Regions from separate parts of the Mucilaginibacter panaciglaebae genome, predicted to be linked through region 1. Evidence: riboswitches for the same ligand, from Rfam matches in the RefSeq annotation. Region 1 holds a riboswitch; the other holds the start of a gene.
The links. A riboswitch is a leader RNA that binds a small molecule or an ion and turns the genes downstream of it on or off. The one in region 1 is predicted to bind S-adenosylmethionine.

Region 1 (9,678 bases):
TCGCTGATGTTTTTATGGAAAAAGGTGTAGCCCCCGCGTAGCCTCCAGTTGTCAAATACCTGCCATAGCGCCGAAAGTTCAAAACCCTGCGAATTGCCTTTCATGCCGTTTTGTATAAGGTAAGTTTTGGTGTTAGGTACAACCTCTACACTATACAGATCGTCATAAATATTGTAAAATGCGGCTAATGATAGGGATACTTCCTGGCTGGTCTGCACCCGGTAGCCAAGCTCATAAGCAATTAGCTTTTCTGACACAAAATTTGGGCCTCCACCCACATTTTGGGTGCTTGGCGGAACAGGATAGGTAGGGATATGATAATCTACATCAATACGGCTTGGCGTACGTACAGCACGCGAAACAGCGGCCCAAACAGTTTGTTGCTGGGTGGGTGTCCATGTCAATCGTGCGCTGGGCTGCCATTCAAAGCCGGTATAAATATCATTAAGTAATTTTGTGCCCAGGGTTAATTTAAAAAGATCCGGCACCAGCTTAATTTCATCCTGAACAAAGAAATTATACAATTGCAAGTTTCGCCTGGCAGGCAAAAATCCTACAAAGGTCGTCGTGTTTTGAGAGTTGTCCTGCATTAACCTGTATTCGCCACCCCAAAGCAGGTCATTGCTTTTTCCGAGCCGAAAGTGATGTTGCAGATCTATGTCGTAGGTTTGTATTTGATCATTGATCGTGCTGGGCAGATCTCGCCGCCAGCTACGGTCATAATAAGCTTGTAATTGCAGGTCTGACTGGTTGGAAAAAATGTGCGCCCATTGTGCCATTACGTCCTGCTCATCAAAACTGCTCGGGCCAGGTTTGGTATGTTCTGTGCCACCTTCAAAGTTTGCCTGAAAAGAAATTTTATCCCGCCCGCCCGCATCGTAGTCCATTCGTAGTCCACCTTGGTTTAAATTCCAGTTATCCGCATTATCCTGACCATTGGCTTTAAGCGTTGGGTCCATGTCATTGCGCTGCAAATAAACGCGGTATTTAATGGAAGAGCCAATACGGCCACCATAACGGGTCGAGACCTGATCTCGTAAATAATTTCCGCCGGCAACCGACACATAAAGCCCCTGAGTGTCTTTAGCTTTTTTGGTAATGATATTGATTACGCCATTAACCGCATTAGCGCCCCAAAGCGTTGCGCCGGGGCCGCTGATTATTTCAATGCGGTCAATATCTTGCAGCGGCACGCTTTGTGCATCCCAGTAAACGCCGGCAAAAAGCGGGCTGTAAACTGTACGCCCGTCAATCATAACCAGCAGCTTATTTGAAAAAACGTTGTTAAACCCCCGGGCACTGATGACCCAGGCATATGAATTGTATTTTGCTACCTGCAAATTTGGAGAAAGAGACAGCGCCTCGGGCAAATTGGTCGCGCCCGAGCGGTAAATATCTTCCTGCGTAATTATTTGTAAAGCCGAGGCCGCCTCCGAAAGCTTCTCCGGTCTTTTTGAGACCGACGTTACCTCGATACTCATTAATTCTTCAAACGACATTTTTTTGATATTGGCAGGAGATAATCTGCTGGTATCAGATTGAGCGAGAATAGGGGAAAACCATAAGCTCAAACAAAAGCATAGCGAAGCGGTAAATAAAACCCGTTTAAAAAAATACATAAGACATGATCAGGCTGTTTATAAGTAAGTCAAACAAATTAGGAATAAATTAGTTTTTTTAAAATTATAATTGCGGCCCAATGACTACAATTTAAGCGTATTGCAAAGTAAAGTTTTGCCGCAAGTTTATATTGCATCGAGTCTGTTTTCCTCCGAATTTTTTTAGTTAATGAGTTTTTTTGTAGTTTAACACATCTGTTAATCAACAAATTGCCGCATCCTGAGTTAACAATAAACAGTTTCATATAATTGACCTTAATCGCATGGCTGCTTATTATATACCTTTTTACCGTAGGATACTTTCAAAGGACGGCGGCTTACTTAACCGGACACGATTACGCATTTTATTTGCTTGTATCACAACCTTTATTGCATTAACGGCTGTCCTTACGGTCTTTTATCTTATTAGCTCACGTAATTTGCTTTTATACCGTGTAGTGTTTTTTTTAAGTCTTTTTATCACTGCTTTGTTTCTCTTTCTGAGTAATAGGCCCTGGCATATGGTGGCTCATTTTTTTCTAACGGGTGTCACACTAATGATCTGGACAAATGTATTGTTGATTTATCAAAGCGTCCATGTGGTCAATATTCAATATTGCATGCTTGTAATCGCAGCAGGTTATTATATCCTGGGCTCAAAAAATGGCCTGCGATATGCAATTGCGGCCATTATTCCGGTGTTAGCTGATATTTCGTTTGACCATTATTTAAACCTGGATATTCCGTCAAGAATAGTCAACATCAATTATACGGCTTATGGAATTACAGTTTTTGTTAATTTCTCTTTGATACTGTATATACATAATCTCTTCTTTAAATCGCTAAACAAATTCAAAAAGCGCGAAGTCTTATTCAAACGAAATTTGGAACAGGCAGCAGAGAGTTTGCGCGAACAGGCGATGGCCAAAACTAACTTTTTAAATACCATGTCGCATGAAATCAGGACACCTCTGAATGCTATAGTAGGTATGAGTAATCTTTTGTCGTCAGATAACAAACTGCCTGAACAGGAAGAAAATATTCAGATATTGAATTTTTCTGCCGGAAACTTGATGGCGACAGTCAATGATATAATTGATTTTAATAATCTCGATAACGGCCAGATCCAACTACAACATGCTCCGTTCATACTTTTTGAAACTGTCGCAAATGTATGCGCGACATTCAGGGAACAAGCCGCGATGAAGCATTTAAGATTTGAATGCACTATAGACGAAAAGCTGAAAGATCGGACATTGAATGGCGATCAGTTACGACTTAGCCAGATCCTTTTTCATTTGATTGGCAATGCTGTTAAATTTACAACAGAGGGCTTTGTCAATGTTAAGGTGGCTTATGCTGCGGATACACCCCAAGGAGTTTTAGTGGCCTTTAAAATAGAAGACTCAGGAATCGGCATTTCAAAATCAAAACAGCAACAGATATTGACTCCTTTTAAAAAGAAACTACCCCGAACTCAACGTCAATATCAGGCGACGATTGGGATCACTGTTGCTTACCAGTTATTAAAACTTCATGGCAGCGACCTTAAAATAATGAGCAAGGAAGGTAAAGGGTCGTGTTTTAGTTTCGATGTTATTTATAACCTGGCCAATCAGCAAAAAGCTTTTAACGAAGATCCACTTGGTCCGATTGATGTCAATCTGTCAAACCTCAGGATACTTGTAGTTGATGATGAGCGGTTAAATCTGTTGGTTGTCAAAAAAACATTAGCAAAATGGAATGTTATTGCCGACGAAGCGACTAACGGAAAGGTGGCGTTAGAAATGTGTATTGAAAAAGATTATGATGTTATATTGATGGATATCAACATGCCTGTAATGGATGGATTTGAATCTGCAAAAGCTATAAAAGAAATAAAGAGGCAGAATTTTATTCCACCACAAATTATAGTATTGACGGCATCTATAGGCGCCGCGATAGGCGAAGTTTTAAAGTTTCCATATATTGATGATTGCATATTAAAACCCTTTAAACCGGATGAATTACGGGAGAAACTTAATAAACTGAATACCCCTTCATCATAGCCAGCCCGTTTCTTTTTTTGGTTAGCTACCGAAGTAATTGCTGCCCTCAAATGTGACTTGTTTATTACCAACTTATTCTGCAACTTTGCGCTGCTTATAGAGAAAGACGGAGGGATTAGACCCTGCGATGTCTTAGCAACCTGTAGCTTTACAAGGTGCTACATTCTACTCAGCCCGCAGCAAGGGAATGAGACAGATAAGTGAAAGTCAATTTACACCCGATTTTCGAAATAAGCTTATTAAAGATTACACAGATTGGTTTTTGATTGCACTGATTTTTGTCGGCGATATATCGATGAAATTATTCTCGAAATCTATGTAATCATCTAAAAATCGGTGATATCTCAAATGAATATAAAAGAAGAATTAAAAAAACGTATACTGATTATTGATGGTGCAATGGGCACTATGATACAACGGTATCAGTTGACCGAGAAGGATTTTCGTGGCGAGCGGTTTAAAGATCATCCAACTGATCTGCAAGGAAATAATGACCTGTTGAATATCACCCGTCCGGATGTAATTAAAGCTATTCATGCCGAGTATTTAGCTGCCGGTGCAGATATTATTGAAACCAACACTTTCAGCACGCAGGTAATATCGCTGGCAGACTATAAAATGGAAGAGCTGGCTTATGAGCTGAGCTACGAAGGCGCCCGCATTGCCCGCGAAGCTGCCGATGAATATACCGCAAAAGAACCGCATAAACCGCGCTTTGTTGCCGGCGCTGTCGGCCCTACTAACCGTACGGCTTCACTATCGCCCGACGTAAACGATCCGGGTTATCGGGCGGTTACTTTTGATAACCTGGCCGATGCTTACTATGATCAGGTCCGTGGTTTGGTTGATGGCGGTGCCGACGTGCTATTAGTTGAAACCATATTTGATACCCTAAATGCCAAAGCGGCATTATTTGCTATAGACCGGTACGCAAAAGAGACCGGTAAGCACTTGCCGGTGATGATATCAGGCACTATTACTGATGCCTCGGGCCGTACCTTGTCCGGACAAACTGTTGAGGCATTCTGGAACTCCGTGCGTCATGCCAATTTGTTATCGGTTGGTTTGAATTGTGCGCTGGGTGCTAAGGAAATGCGCCCGCACATCCAGGAGCTCTCTGAAAAGGCTGATGTGTTTATATCAGCTTACCCTAACGCCGGCTTGCCAAACGAGTTTGGTCAGTACGACGAAACTGCACATGAAACGGCCCACCAGGTAGATGATTTTATGAAAGCCGGGCTGGTAAACATTGTTGGTGGGTGCTGCGGTACTACGCCCGACCACATCAGATGCATTGCCGAGCGCGCCGCAAAATATTCGCCGCGTTTGATACCACAGGTTGAGCCGCATATGCGCTTAAGCGGATTAGAGGCAGTAACCATTACCCCCGAAAGTATTTTTGTCAACGTTGGTGAGCGTACCAATATTACCGGTTCGCCTAAGTTTTCCAAACTGATTCTGGCAGAAAACTACGAGGAAGCCCTAACCGTTGCCCGACAACAAGTAGAAGGCGGAGCCCAGGTTATTGATATTAACATGGACGAGGGCATGATCGACTCGGAAGCTGTGATGGTGAAATTCCTGAACCTGGTGGCGTCAGAGCCGGATATTGCCAAACTGCCCATTATGATCGACTCATCAAAATGGTCGGTTATTGAGGCAGGATTGAAATGTATACAAGGTAAGGGCATAGTGAACTCTATCTCGCTGAAAGAAGGCGAAGAGAAGTTCATGGAATATGCCCGCAAAATACTAAGCTACGGTGCTGCAACGGTGGTGATGGCATTTGACGAAACTGGTCAGGCCGACTCGTTAGAGCGCCGTATCGAGATCTGTAAAAGATCGTACGATATACTGGTTAATGAGGTGGGTTTTCCTCCGCAGGATATCATCTTTGACCCTAATATATTAACCGTAGCTACCGGTCTCGAAGAGCATAATAATTATGCGGTTGATTTTATCGAAGCCACCCGCTGGATCAAACAGAACCTGCCATATGCCAAGGTGAGTGGTGGCGTAAGTAACATCTCGTTCTCCTTCAGAGGCAACAACGTGGTTCGTGAGGCTATGCACTCGGCTTTCCTGTATCATGCTATTAAAGCCGGTATGGATATGGGTATTGTTAATGCCGGTATGCTTGAAGTTTATGAGGAAATAGACAAGCAACTGCTGGAATTGGTAGAAGATGTGCTGCTGAACCGACGCCAGGACGCTACCGAGCGTTTGGTTGAATATGCTGATACCGTAAAAAGCAAAGGCAAAGAAGTAGTACGCGATGAAGAATGGCGCAAGGGCACTGTGAGCGAGCGCCTGTCGCATGCGCTTGTAAAAGGTATCATTGAGTATTTGGATGACGATGTAGAGGAAGCACGCCAGCAATATCCTAAGCCGCTTGACGTGATTGAAGGACCGTTAATGGATGGCATGAACATCGTAGGCGACCTGTTTGGCGCCGGTAAAATGTTTTTGCCGCAGGTAGTAAAATCGGCCCGTGTAATGAAAAAAGCCGTGGCTTACCTGCTGCCATTCATCGAACTTGAAAAACAAAGATTAATTGATGCCGGCGGCGATGTCAGTGACAGTCGGGCCAACGCGGGCAAGGTGCTGATGGCGACTGTTAAGGGTGACGTGCACGATATCGGTAAGAATATTGTAGGGGTGGTGCTGGCTTGTAATAACTTCGAGGTGATTGACCTGGGCGTAATGGTTCCGGCACAAAAGATCATTGAAGAAGCTAAGAAACAGCAGGCAGACATCATAGGCTTAAGCGGATTGATCACACCCTCACTGGATGAGATGGTGCACTTTGCCAAGGAAATGGAACGCGAAGGGTTTACTATTCCACTGATTATAGGCGGTGCAACTACCTCACGTATCCATGCTGCGGTGAAAGTCGCTCCAAATTATTCGGGCGCAGCCATCCACGTGCTGGATGCTTCCAGAAGCGTTACCGTTTGCAGTAACCTGATGAATAAAGATACGCGTGACGATTATATTCAAGGGATTAAAAACGAATACGAAAAAGCCCGAGAGGCCCACGCTAATAAGAAATCTGATAAGCGCTTTGTAACGCTGGAACAGGCACGTGCTGACAAGTTCCAGATCGACCTTGATAAGGTAGCGCCTAAACCAGCCTTTACCGGTACTAAGGTTTTTGAAGCCTTCCCCCTGGCCGAGCTGGTGCCTTATATTGATTGGACACCGTTCTTCCATACCTGGGAGCTGCGGGGCAGTTATCCAAAGATATTTGAAGACAAGTTTGTAGGTACCGAGGCCAAAAAACTATATGATGATGCACAGCTGTTGCTGAAAGAGATTGTCGATAACAACCTGCTGCAGGCAAATGGCGTTATCGGTTTCTGGCCGGCAAACGCAGTAGACGACGATATAGAGTTGTATACTGATGAAAACCGGACCCAACTTTTGACGCGCATTCATACCCTTCGGCAGCAATCAGAAAAAGTAAAAGGCGAGCCTTATTATGCCTTGTCAGATTTCGTGGCACCCAAGGAAAGCGGTGTGCCCGATTATTTTGGCGGTTTTGCCGTGACAACCGGTATAGGCTGCGATGAATTAGTGGCCAAATATGAAAAAGAATACGATGATTACAATAGTATCATGGTAAAAGCACTCGCCGACAGATTAGCCGAGGCCTTTGCTGAAAAGATGCATGAGTTGGTACGTAAGGAATACTGGGGTTATGCCGCCAACGAAGATTTGAACAGCGAAGAATTGATAAAGGAAGAGTATCAAGGCATTCGCCCGGCACCAGGTTATCCTGCTTGCCCTGAGCATACCGAAAAGATCACACTGTTCGATTTGCTAAAAGCCGAAGACAACGCGCACATGCACCTGACCGAAGGCCTGGCTATGATGCCGGCCGCATCAGTGAGCGGATTTTATTTTGCGCACCCGCAATCAAGATATTTTGGTTTGAATAAGATCAGCAAAGATCAGGTGGAGGATTACGCGGTGAGAAAGAATATGTCGGTTGAAACGGTGGAAAGATGGTTAGGGCCGAATTTGAATTATAAATAGACACTACAGAAAAGTCACGCCTCATTGCTTCGTTCCTTGCAACGACGTGATGATAAAAAGGAAAGACCTCCTAATTAGGAGGTCTTTCCTTTTTTATACAACTATTACTCCCCCTTTCAGAGGTAAAGGCTTACTTTTTCTTATCGGTATGATCATAAACCTCGGTACGTATAGCTACCGAGTCTTTATTAAAATAGATGATCAGGTTTTTTTTGTGGATAGGCGACTTACGGCCAAATTCATAGCTGTTGTCTAAAACCTGGTAAGTAAACTTTAGCGAATCGCGGCGTTGCGGGCTGCCTAACGAATCGATAACCTGGCGATAATTAAGCCCTTTGATATGGTGGTTCTGTAACAGGTCTTCCAATATATCGTTGCGCAGGGGGAAGTCAAGCCCATTGCCATAATGCCATTTTTGGCGATCGAATTTGCTGCCACTGCTGCAACTTGTTAAAGCTGCAATTGCAATTACCCATATCGGGATTTGTAAAGAGAACTTCTTGATCATCATACTAAATTAAAGGGCAAAGCTACTAAAGCGAGCGCGTAAATTTCATATATTCGTTAAAATCGAAATTAGCATGATCAAACCTATTCAATGCGTGCTGTTAGCCGGGGTGGCTTTAACGGCTTTCTCGTGTATTCAAAAAAAAGGTGCCGATGAGCAGGACGGCCTTTCAGCTTTTAACAAAGATAGTTTAGCCGGTCATATCATTACCTTGTCATCCGACGAATATCAAGGCCGCCGTCCATTTACAGAGGGCGAAACCAAAACCATAGCATATCTTCAAAATACTTATAAGAGGTTGGGCTTGGAGCCGGGGAACGGCAGCAGTTATTTACAGGATGTGCCGATGGTGGAGATATCGCCAAAAACAGTGTCACCGCTAAAGGTAAGCTCAGCAAAGGGTAGCTTCGAGCTTAAAAATATTCAGGATTTTGTAATGTGGACAGAGCGTACCGATACCGTACAAAGCTTTAACAACGATGACGTGGTTTTTGCGGGTTTCGGCGTAGTAGCGCCCGAATATAAATGGGATGACTATGCAGGCTTAAACGTTAAGGGTAAGATTGTAATGGTATTGGTAAATGACCCCGGTTTCGAAACCGGCGATACCACCATATTCAAAGGCAAAACCATGACCTATTACGGTCGCTGGACTTATAAATATGAAGAAGCGGCGCGTCAAGGTGCGAAAGGCTGTATCATAGTTCACAATACAGCCGCTGCATCGTATCCTTTCCAGGTGGTGCAAACCTCAAACGGAGGCGTTAAACTGCATTTGGACAAACGGGCGAGTCATGCTTACCAGTTGGCGCTGCAAGGCTGGGTAACGCATGAAAGCGCAATCAAAATATTGCAGGCCGGCGGCAAGGATACCAGTGTATTGCATACAGCTAACAATCGTGGCTTTAAAGGATTTAATACTGGTGTTAAGCTGACCGAAAGGCTTACCAGCAAGGCGGTATTCAATAAATCGCACAACGTGGTTGCCAAAATTACAGGCACCAAACGGCCTGACGAATACATTATTTACAGTGCACACTGGGATCACTTAGGGGTAGGTAAACCCGATGCCAAAGGCGACAGTATTTATAATGGAGCACTGGATAATGCCAGTGGTACAGCATCTGTTTTAGAAATTGCCCGGGCGTTTAAAGCTATGAAAACGCCCCCTGAAAGAACGATAGTATTTCTGTCGGTAACTGCGGAAGAGCAGGGATTATTAGGCTCTGAATACTACGCCGAAAACCCAATTTATCCGGCCGATAAAACTGTTGCTAACATCAATGTCGACGGAATAAATAATATCGGCAAAACCAAAGATGTAAGCACCTATGGAAGCGGTCAATCTGAGCTGACAGACTATTTAACAACTGAATTGGCAAAGAATGGCCGGTACCTTGCTCCTGAAACTCATCCCGAAGCGGGCCTTTATTTCCGCTCAGACCACTTTAGCTTTGCTAAAATTGGTGTGCCTTCAATTACTATT
Region 2 (9,678 bases), on a different contig from region 1:
AAGTTAGATATGTTTGACAACCAGTTTGTGTTTTTGAACAGTGCCGAAAAGACGGAGGCCGCAAAATAACTAAATTCACTATATAGTAAAAGCCGCCTGGGTTAACCGGGCGGCTTTTTTGTTTGCCGTCCGTTGTCATTCTGAGCATAGCGAAGAATCTGCAAACTTTGCTAACCGATCGGCAGATTCTTCGCTATACTACCCATGATATAAATATAACGCTGTCATTTCGACCGTAGGGAGAACCCCTATACGCTTGCTTATCGCTTATATAAAATCTCTCCCTACGGTCAAAATGACATCGAAATAAATCAGTGTCATTTCACCTTCAGAGGCCGCGATTTTATAATTCAAATAGCAATGTTCAAAAAAGGGTTCTACACTTGCAGAACCCTTTAATACTGAAACTTATGCTATTTTTTATGCTGAAGCTAAACTGACCCCTGTTAGTTGATCGGCAAAGGCGATAAACGCCTTGTCGGCATATATGCGGGATTCATTATCGATTAGTTTTTGCAGATTAACTTTGCCGATAACGTATTTGTAAGTACCTGAATAAAAGCGCTCATCTATACATTTGAAGTCGAGAAGGCTTACCAGTTCCTCGTCCTCATAACGCAGATAGATAGTTAGTTCGATGTCATTAGTGAAATTTAAACCGTTAGCGCTTTTAGCTTTTTTGTATTCGTATTGATAGTCGTAACGTAGTGCCGCAATATCCGACAATACTGCCGAACCGGTAGGGTGTCCGCCTGCGCCTTTACCGAAGAAGAATTGCTGATCGGCAAATGCCGCCTGCACCGTTACGCCGTTATATTCGTACTCAACGTTGTATAGAAACTCATGTTCGGTAACAAACTTAGGCAGTACAAAAAGTGCTACATGCTCATCATCTAACTCTTTTGCTACCGGTACCAGCTTTATTTTTAAATTCTTTTCGCGTGCGTAACGCATATCGTCAGCAGACAAATTCTGTATGCCGAAGTTGAATATCTTAGTGGGATCAATCACCACACCATAAGCATGTGATGCGGCTATAACCAATTTATATTTAGAATCATAACCACCTACGTCCGAAATAGGGTCGGTTTCTGCAAAGCCCAGGTCTTGCGCTTGTTTCAGTGCAGACCCATAATCCAGGTTCTCTAAAAATCCTTTGGAGAGTATGTAGTTTGACGAACCGTTGAAAATACCACTGATAGAATGCAGCAATTCGTTATCATAATACTCCTCCAGGTTGCGAATGATTGGGATACTACCGCAAACCGCACCTTCATATAATAAAGATGTGCCGTATTCATGCTGTATATCGATCAATTCCTTCAGGTATATAGCAATCATCTTTTTGCTGGCCGATACCACATTTTTGCCGGTTTTTAACGCCGTAGACACAATATCAAAAGCCGCCTCCGTGTCATTGATCAATTCAATAATGGTGTTAATTTCCGGATTATTCAGCAATTCGTTTTTATCAGTAGTGAAATAGTGAGCCGGTAAAGAGCGCGGTTTGCTACCGTCTTTAATAGCTATTTTTTTTATTTCAAGATTCAGGTTTTTTGTTTTGATGATATCATAAAGTCCCTGGCCAACAACTCCGAAGCCAAAAAGGCCGATATTAAGTTTCTTGCTCATTATGCAGTTTGCTGTAATTGGATGATTTTTCCTTTTACGTCTGTTTTAAAAAATGATGTAATAATATTAGTTAATGCTTCCGTCTCAATTAAAAATGCGTCATGACCATAGTACGAGTCAAACTCGGCATAGGCCGACTGGGGGATATGTTGAAACAGGTATTGTTGTTCCTCGATTGGAAATAACAAGTCTGATTTAATGCCGATAACCAATGTACGGGCGGTAATTTTACTTAATGCATCTTCAATGCTTACGCGGCCGCGGCCCACGTTATGCGAGTCCATCGCTTTTGATAAGTACCAGTAGCTATAGGCGTTAAAGCGTGCTACAAGTTTTTCACCCTGGTAGTTTTGGTAGCTTGACGCCTTGTAGTTATCTACTACTTCATTACTATCCTCATGCTGTTTAATGCCATAAGTTTTATAACCCCGATAGGATAGTAACGCCATAGCCCGGGCAGCTTTTAAACCTTTTGCACCACCGTTTGGTATGTTTTCATGAAAGCTTTGATCGGCAGCTATCGCGAGGCGTTGCGACTCGTTAAAGGCTATGCCCCATGGCGAGTGTTTGGCATTTGCAGCTATAAGGATAACATTCTTGATAAATTCGGGCTCTATGATGGCCCATTCCATAGCCTGCTGCCCACCTAATGAACCGCCAATTAAAGTATGGATATTTTTGATATTCAGATGCGCTGCCAATAGTTGCTGCGATTTGACCATGTCCCTAACGGTAACTTGCGGAAACGACAGGTAGTACTGCTTGTCAGTAGCAGTATTGATACTTAGCGGACCGCTTGAGCCATAGGCGGAGCCCAGCATGTTGGCGCAAACTATAAAATGTTCTTCCGGATTAAAATAGTAGCCGCTGCCTACCAGGCCCTTCCACCAGTCAAGCACGTCTGAATTAGCGGTAAAAGCATGACAAACCCACACTACATTATCGCGATCTTTATTTAAAGTACCATAGGTGTGATATCCTAATTCGAGCTGAGGCAATTTTTGGCCACACTCTAATCCGAATTCCTGCTGGTATGTATATGTTTGATAGCTCATTTGTTATTTGGTTTGTTAGCTGTTGAGGTTTGGGTAAACGGTTGCTTTGACCGTTACAGTACACGTATTTTCAGTAAGAGAAAAGGAAACGTATTTACTGCTTATCAACAGCGGCACATATAGCAATTAATGCTTTTAGCGGCTTTTACAGTAATAACTTGCGGAAGAGTGTTTGTTAAATTTTCCATGTTGTTAATTTATATTTCCCGGGATATTTACCGGGCCAGGAATTGGCACCTTCTCTAACTTTAGAGGGTTGCCAGCGGGTCTCGGAGCCTGATCTCTCGCCGCTTCTTTATAAATCAAAACCGTATAAGGGAATTGATCGTGATAACAGTATTGCTACTGATTTGTGCCGCAAATAAAGGGCTAAATTTTTATTAATGCAAATTTTTTGAAGCTTAAAGCTAAAAGTCTAAAGCTGAAAGCCGATTTTATTGTTCACAAATGCCTTTAGCTTTCTGCATTCGCCTTTGAGCTCAATTAAGCGCTTGCTCAAAATCAGCAATCAAATCATCAATGTGCTCCAACCCGACAGATATCCGCAGCAAATTAAAAGGGGTTTTAGTATCAGGCCCTTCCATAGTAGCACGGTGCTCAATCAAACTCTCAACGCCGCCTAAACTTGTGGCTTTGGTAATTAGCTTTAGTTTATTAATTACCCTATGAGTATTAAGACGATCGCCTTTTAATATAAATGACAGTACGCCGCCAAAACCAATCATCTGTTCTTTAGCTACCTCATGATTTGGATGCGACGGTAAACCGGGATACAAAACCTGCTCCACAGCCGCGTGCGCGTCTAAAAACTCGGCCAGTAATTGTGCATTATGCACATGGCCACGCACACGATATGGCAGCGTCTTGATACTGCGTACCATATAATAGCAATCAACAGGTGAGGGGATAGCACCGCCCATAGTTTGTACGTTATGTATGATTTGCCACCATTCATTGTCTTCTGCGGTAATCAAAGCGCCCCCCATTAAATCGCTATGCCCGCCAAAATATTTGGTGGTAGAGTGCATAACCAGGTCGGCGCCCAATGTCAAAGGTTGCTGGCATATGGGCGTAGCAAACGTATTATCGCAAGCTACTTTAATGTTTCGTTCTTTAGCGATGGATACTATCTTTTTAATGTCGGTGACTTTTAGTAACGGGTTGGACGGAGTCTCTATCCAGATCAGACCGGTGTTTGGTTTTAAATGAGCTTTTAAAATTTCGGTATCATCAATATCGATAAAATCAAATTCCAAAATGCCGGCGAATAGCTGTTTTAACTGGTTACGCAATCCATGATACATGTCGTCAGGAGCAATGATGTGCGTGCCCGGTTTTAATGATTGAAAGACAGCCATACCTGCAGCGTTACCCGATGAAAATGCTGCTGCGGCAGCGCCATTTTCCAACTTGGTTAAAACATTCTCTAATGCCGTACGGTTAGGATTGGATGATCGGCTATAAATATATTCACCCCGAAAACTTTCATCCGGCAACCGTTCAAACGTGGTCGACGTAATGATAGGTTGAACGACTGCACCGGTGGTATCATCAGTATGATTTCCGGCGTGAATAGCTATAGTTTCCGTTTTCATGGTAGATTGAATTAGTGCGACAATTATAAATTAATAAGCTAACATTTTTATATTTTTACTTAATAAAACTCTGGTTATGAAAAGCAATAAGTTACTGTTGTTGGGTGCTTTATTATTGGCAACAACATTATTTGCATGCAAAAAAGGTGGAGTTTCATCTTCCTTTGATAAAAGTTACGATGCCTGGTTAGCTTTTAAGAAAAAAACAAATGATACGTATGTTTATGTTGCGGTACACGATGTCAAATCCAGTACGTACTCAGAAACAAAAATCACGGTAACCCAGGGTAATATTACAGCGCGCGATTTTGTTTCCTATCAGTATGTATTCAAACCGGATAGCGATATAACCACAAAAGTTCTGACTGACGATTGGCATGAATCAGGCGGGAGTTTAAATACACATGGCTCAACTGCTGCTAACCTGTATACCCTGGATGATATTTACTACAAGGCCCAAAATATCTGGTTAAAAGCCAATACAAATAAAAACGTGGTAACCTTCGAGGCCAAAAACGATGGTTTAATATCAATTGCTGGGTATACACCTAAAAATTGCCCAAGCGGCGATTGCTTTATAGGTATCAATATTAAATCTATTACTCATTAACGCGCCCATCTGTAAAATCTGCGTCATACTACATGTTTAAACAGGTTTATAGTCTTAGTTTCCTAACTAAATTGCCGCTTTTTGCTATTTTTGCAAAAAGTCTTTTTAATGGAAGCTGAAAATAATTTACAGGTATTATTGCAGGATCCGGATTTATCTGCTGATTTAAAACATATCGCCGAAAAAGTGCTCAACCACGAGCGCATTACTTTTGATGAAGGCGTTTTACTATTTGAAAAAGGTGAGTTGGGGTATCTGGGGGTTTTAGCCAATTATATACGCGAAAAGCGCCACGGTGACAAAACTTATTTTAACCGTAATTTTCATATCGAGCCTACCAACCTCTGTGTTTACGATTGTAAATTCTGTTCATACTCGCGTTTAATTAAACAAAAAGAAGAAGGCTGGGAATATACCATGGACGAGATGTTCGATATCGTTAAAAAATACGATAACGAGCCTGTTACAGAGGTGCACATTGTTGGTGGCGTGTTACCCCAATATGATGTCCCTTTTTATACGGAATTGTTCAGACGGATAAAAACGCATCGACCTGAGCTACATGTCAAAGCTTTAACACCGGTCGAATATCATTACATCTTTAAAAAGGCCAAAATTGACTATGCTACCGGCATGAAAATGATGATGGACGCCGGTCTGGAATCAATACCGGGTGGCGGTGCCGAGATATTTCATCCTGAAATCAGAGACCAGATAGCTAAAGACAAATGTACCGCCGACCAATGGCTGGCCATTCATGAAGAGTGGCATAAATTGGGCGGCCGGTCAAATGCTACCATGCTGTACGGCCATATTGAAGAATACAGGCATCGTATAGACCACATGGAACGCCTGCGGCAATTGCAGGACAGAACAGGTGGTTTCCAGACGTTTATTCCGCTTAAGTTCCGTAATAAGGACAACCAAATGTCAAATGTGCCCGAAGCAACAGTGGTTGAGGATCTGCGCAACTATGCTATTTCACGCATCTATTTGGACAACTTTGACCACATTAAAGCCTACTGGGCGATGATAAGCCGCACTACGGCACAATTGTCACTAAACTTTGGAGTAGACGACATCGATGGTACACTTGATGATACAACCAAAATATACTCAATGGCGGGTGCCGAAGAGCAAAAACCGGGTATGAGCACTAAACAGTTGGTTGAGTTGATTAAACAAGTAGGCCGCCATCCAATTGAACGCGATACCTTATATAATGTAATTACCGACTATAACGATTATCAGTTTGCTGAGGAACCAAAACCTCAATACTATAAACTGCCGGTGATTAATTAAAGCCCCACTTAATCCTCTCCAGTTAGGAGGACTTTTAAGAAAGGGCAAAGTACATAAAAAGTCTCCCCAACAGCGGGAGATTTAAAGGGGGCTAAATGATAAAAACGCTATACATTGTCCGCCATGGGCAAACAGATTTAAATAAACAGGGCATTGTACAAGGCAGGGGGCGCGATACCGACCTTAATGATGAGGGCCGCAAACAAGCCCGTCAGTTTTTTGAGGCTTATAAAGCTGCACCGTTCGACAAGATTTATATATCAGAGCTTAAACGTACTCAACAAAGCATACAACCGTTTATTGATCTGGGTATCCCATTCGAAAAACTTTCAGGGCTGGATGAACTGGCCTGGGGTATCTATGAAGGTGCACCTAGTACCCCTAAAACCAAAGCCGCCTTTTTAAAATTAATGCGCGAATGGGTCAGTGGTAAACTGGATAGTAAGTTTGAAGGAGGCGAAAGCCCAAACGAGGTAAAGCTGCGTCAGCTGGAGGCTCTGAAAGCCATCATGAGCCATACCGAAGAAAAACAGGTACTAATTTGTATGCACGGCCGCGCAATGCGTTTATTATTATGCCTGCTTACTAATAGGCCTTTAACCGAAATGGATAGTTTTCCGCATCAAAATCTGGTGCTTTATAAAGTTATTTTTGACGGCGAAAAATACGAGATCACCAGCTTTAACAATGCCGAGCATTTAAAACACGACTAACATCCCTCTGTGAAAAATATAAAAATATCAGCTGTCAGCTATACCAATACCAAACCGTTTTTATACGGTATACAAAATACCGGCATCAACAACAAAATTGACCTAAGCCTGGATATGCCCTCAGACTGCGCGCAGAAACTTATCGATGATAAAGTTGATATCGGGCTGATTCCGGTGGCGGCTACATTGAATATGCCATATTGGGAAATTGTATCTGACTATTGCATTGGTGCAATAGGGGCAGTTAATTCGGTATTTATCTTTAGTAATTGTGATATTAAGGATATTAACACTATTCAGCTTGACCCTGAATCAAGGTCATCAAACAACCTCGCCAGGGTGCTACTTAAAAATTATTGGAAGATCACGCCCGAACAAGTTATAAATGCAATCGACTATTCAGTCAGTCAGGATAGTCAAACCGCATTCGTACAAATAGGCGATCGTACCTTTGGAAAAAAGGAGCAGTTTAAATATGTATATGACCTGGCCGAGGAATGGCAGAAGTTTACTGGTCTGCCATTTGTATTTGCGGCATGGATAGCCAACAAGCCTATTCCCGCCGATTTTATTGCTGAGTTTAACCAATCGCTCATGTATGGTTTAGATCATCGCGCAGAACTGATTAAAACGCTTCCTTCGCGGCCTGACTTTGACCTGGAAGATTATTTAATGCACAAACTTGATTTTACACTGACCGAAGATAAGCGCAAAGCGCTGTATCTTTTTCTGGATTATATTAAGACGCTTTAACTAATTTTCCTTTAACATATCGCATAGCGGGCTTTCAGGCCCGCTATTTTTGTTATAGGCTATCACAATCGGTTGATATTCAATGTAACAAAAACGATAGCAATTAAACCCAGGCCAGCTTTCTACATCGAAGCCATTGATTAACGTAAAGAAATTAAGTTAGTTATGGTAAAAAAAGCAAAAAGATATAGCACAAGTTTTAAAGTTGTCCTGATTTTATTGGGGGCAATTGCAATTGGCTATTTGGCTAAATTTTTTACCGGTACTAAACAGGTAATATTTACTGATACGGTAGCAGAAAATCATTCGCCCAAAAAACATAAGCGAAAACATAAGCTAAAAAGGCAACTGCCTATAGCAGCAGCTTTACCGGTGGTTGATACGATTGCTAGGTCTGAAAAGGTATTAGCTGTAAAGCCAGCCGTGGTTAAGCATCTGCCTGATAGTACTGATAAACGTGACAGCTTTTTATATACCACCTATGTACGGCCTAACGTAACAGGTATTGTCAGGCTACGTAGGCAGGATAATTTTTATGCCGACGTAATTGCAGATATCCCTGCAAATGCCAATGTAAGGGTGCTTAAAAAAGGGCACACATACTACCAGGTGGTATATAATAATAATACAGGCTTTGTCCCAAGGTGGGCACTGCAAATAAAATAGGGCGCAAAGCCGCAAAAAAAATTATGGAGCATCCTGAAAGCTCTGCAAATCGTTCTTTATTTAGGCCTTACAATTGTAAATGCGGCGTTACAATGCTGATTTGGTACATTTTAGGATCTTTTAAAATACCCTTATTTTATTTTATACACTAAGTAAAATTACACTTATTGTATTTTATACACTATGTATTTTAAAAAATTTATAATTTATTATTTTAATACAATATAAATTATGAAAAATTCACAAAAATTGAATTTTATTTTAATTGATTGCAAAAGTGCCGTACTTTTGTTAAAAATATTAAAACAAAGAAACTACTATGAAAAAGTTAATTTTCACCGCAGTATTTGCTACCTTAGTTAGCGTTGCTGCATTTGCCGATGGCGGAAAAAAAACATCTACTACAACTGGCGAGGAAAACGTGTCATATGCTGTATTAACTCAATTCCAAGATAATTTTGCGGATGCGGGCAATGTAACATGGACGGTAAGTTCAACCAGCCAAAAAGCAAGCTTTACAAAAAACAATGTAAACTATACAGCTTACTATGATTCAATTGACCAATACTGGGGTTTAGCTCAGGAAGTTACTTTTGCATCAGTTACTAAAGAAGTTAAAAACGTAATAGCAAAAAATTATGCCGACTATGACGTTAAATCAGTGACCAGATTTGAAACAAATGATGGCGAAGAGCCGGTTGTTTATTTCATTGGCCTGAAAAATGCTAAGGAAGATTTGATATTAACAATCTCTCCGGCTGACGGCCAGATCGAAAACATTGCCAAAGTAAAATAATTGATATTGCTAAATAAAAAGCTCGCTTAGCATACTAAGCGGGCTTTTTTGTGCCCGGCAATATAAGTATGTAATGTCTATGTAAATAGTAGATTATTTTTGATGTAAATTATTGTTATTTGAAACATTCACGCTAACTTTAAAAATAATTTCAATTTAAAACATTAAAACTATGAGCTTAAGATTAGGCGATAAAGCCCCAAATTTCACAGCACAAACTTCACAAGGCGAGATCAATCTTTATGATTATCTGGGCGATGGGTGGGGAGTATTATTTTCGCATCCTGCAGATTATACACCAGTTTGTACAACAGAACTGGGCAGAACAGCAGCTTTAAAAGATGAGTTTGCCAAACGCAACACCAAAGTACTGGCATTAAGCGTAGACTCGGTCGAGTCGCATAAGGGTTGGATCAATGATATCAACGAAACACAGAATGTGGAAGTTGACTTCCCGATAGTTGCCGACGAGGACCGTAAAATTGCTGAAGAGTGGGATATGATACATCCAAATGCCTCGGTAAGTGCAACCGTTCGTTCGTTATTCATAATAGGC

Region 2: linked by a shared signal. The riboswitch ahead of ABD772_RS05240 (homoserine O-acetyltransferase family protein) and the one ahead of metH (methionine synthase) in region 1 are both predicted to bind S-adenosylmethionine.

What each region holds. Positions count from the first base shown of each region.
Region 1 covers NZ_BAABCV010000010.1:140,719-150,396, reverse strand. The annotation lists gene ABD772_RS14540 (TOL_0244 family TonB-dependent receptor) at 1-1,499, opposite strand, end outside; gene ABD772_RS14535 (response regulator) at 2,219-3,646, shown strand; SAM riboswitch class I at 3,738-3,849, shown strand; gene metH (methionine synthase) at 3,995-7,684, shown strand; gene ABD772_RS14525 (hypothetical protein) at 7,815-8,195, opposite strand; gene ABD772_RS14520 (M28 family metallopeptidase) at 8,266-9,678, shown strand, end outside.
Region 2 covers NZ_BAABCV010000003.1:224,847-234,524, reverse strand. The annotation lists gene clpB (ATP-dependent chaperone ClpB) at 1-69, shown strand, start outside; gene ABD772_RS05245 (homoserine dehydrogenase) at 421-1,632, opposite strand; gene ABD772_RS05240 (homoserine O-acetyltransferase family protein) at 1,632-2,687, opposite strand; SAM riboswitch class I at 2,882-2,991, opposite strand; gene ABD772_RS05235 (trans-sulfuration enzyme family protein) at 3,167-4,282, opposite strand; gene ABD772_RS05230 (hypothetical protein) at 4,359-4,892, shown strand; gene mqnE (aminofutalosine synthase MqnE) at 5,001-6,194, shown strand; gene ABD772_RS05220 (histidine phosphatase family protein) at 6,290-6,907, shown strand; gene ABD772_RS05215 (menaquinone biosynthetic enzyme MqnA/MqnD family protein) at 6,917-7,660, shown strand; gene ABD772_RS05210 (hypothetical protein) at 7,826-8,326, shown strand; gene ABD772_RS05205 (hypothetical protein) at 8,646-9,122, shown strand; gene ABD772_RS05200 (peroxiredoxin) at 9,295-9,678, shown strand, end outside.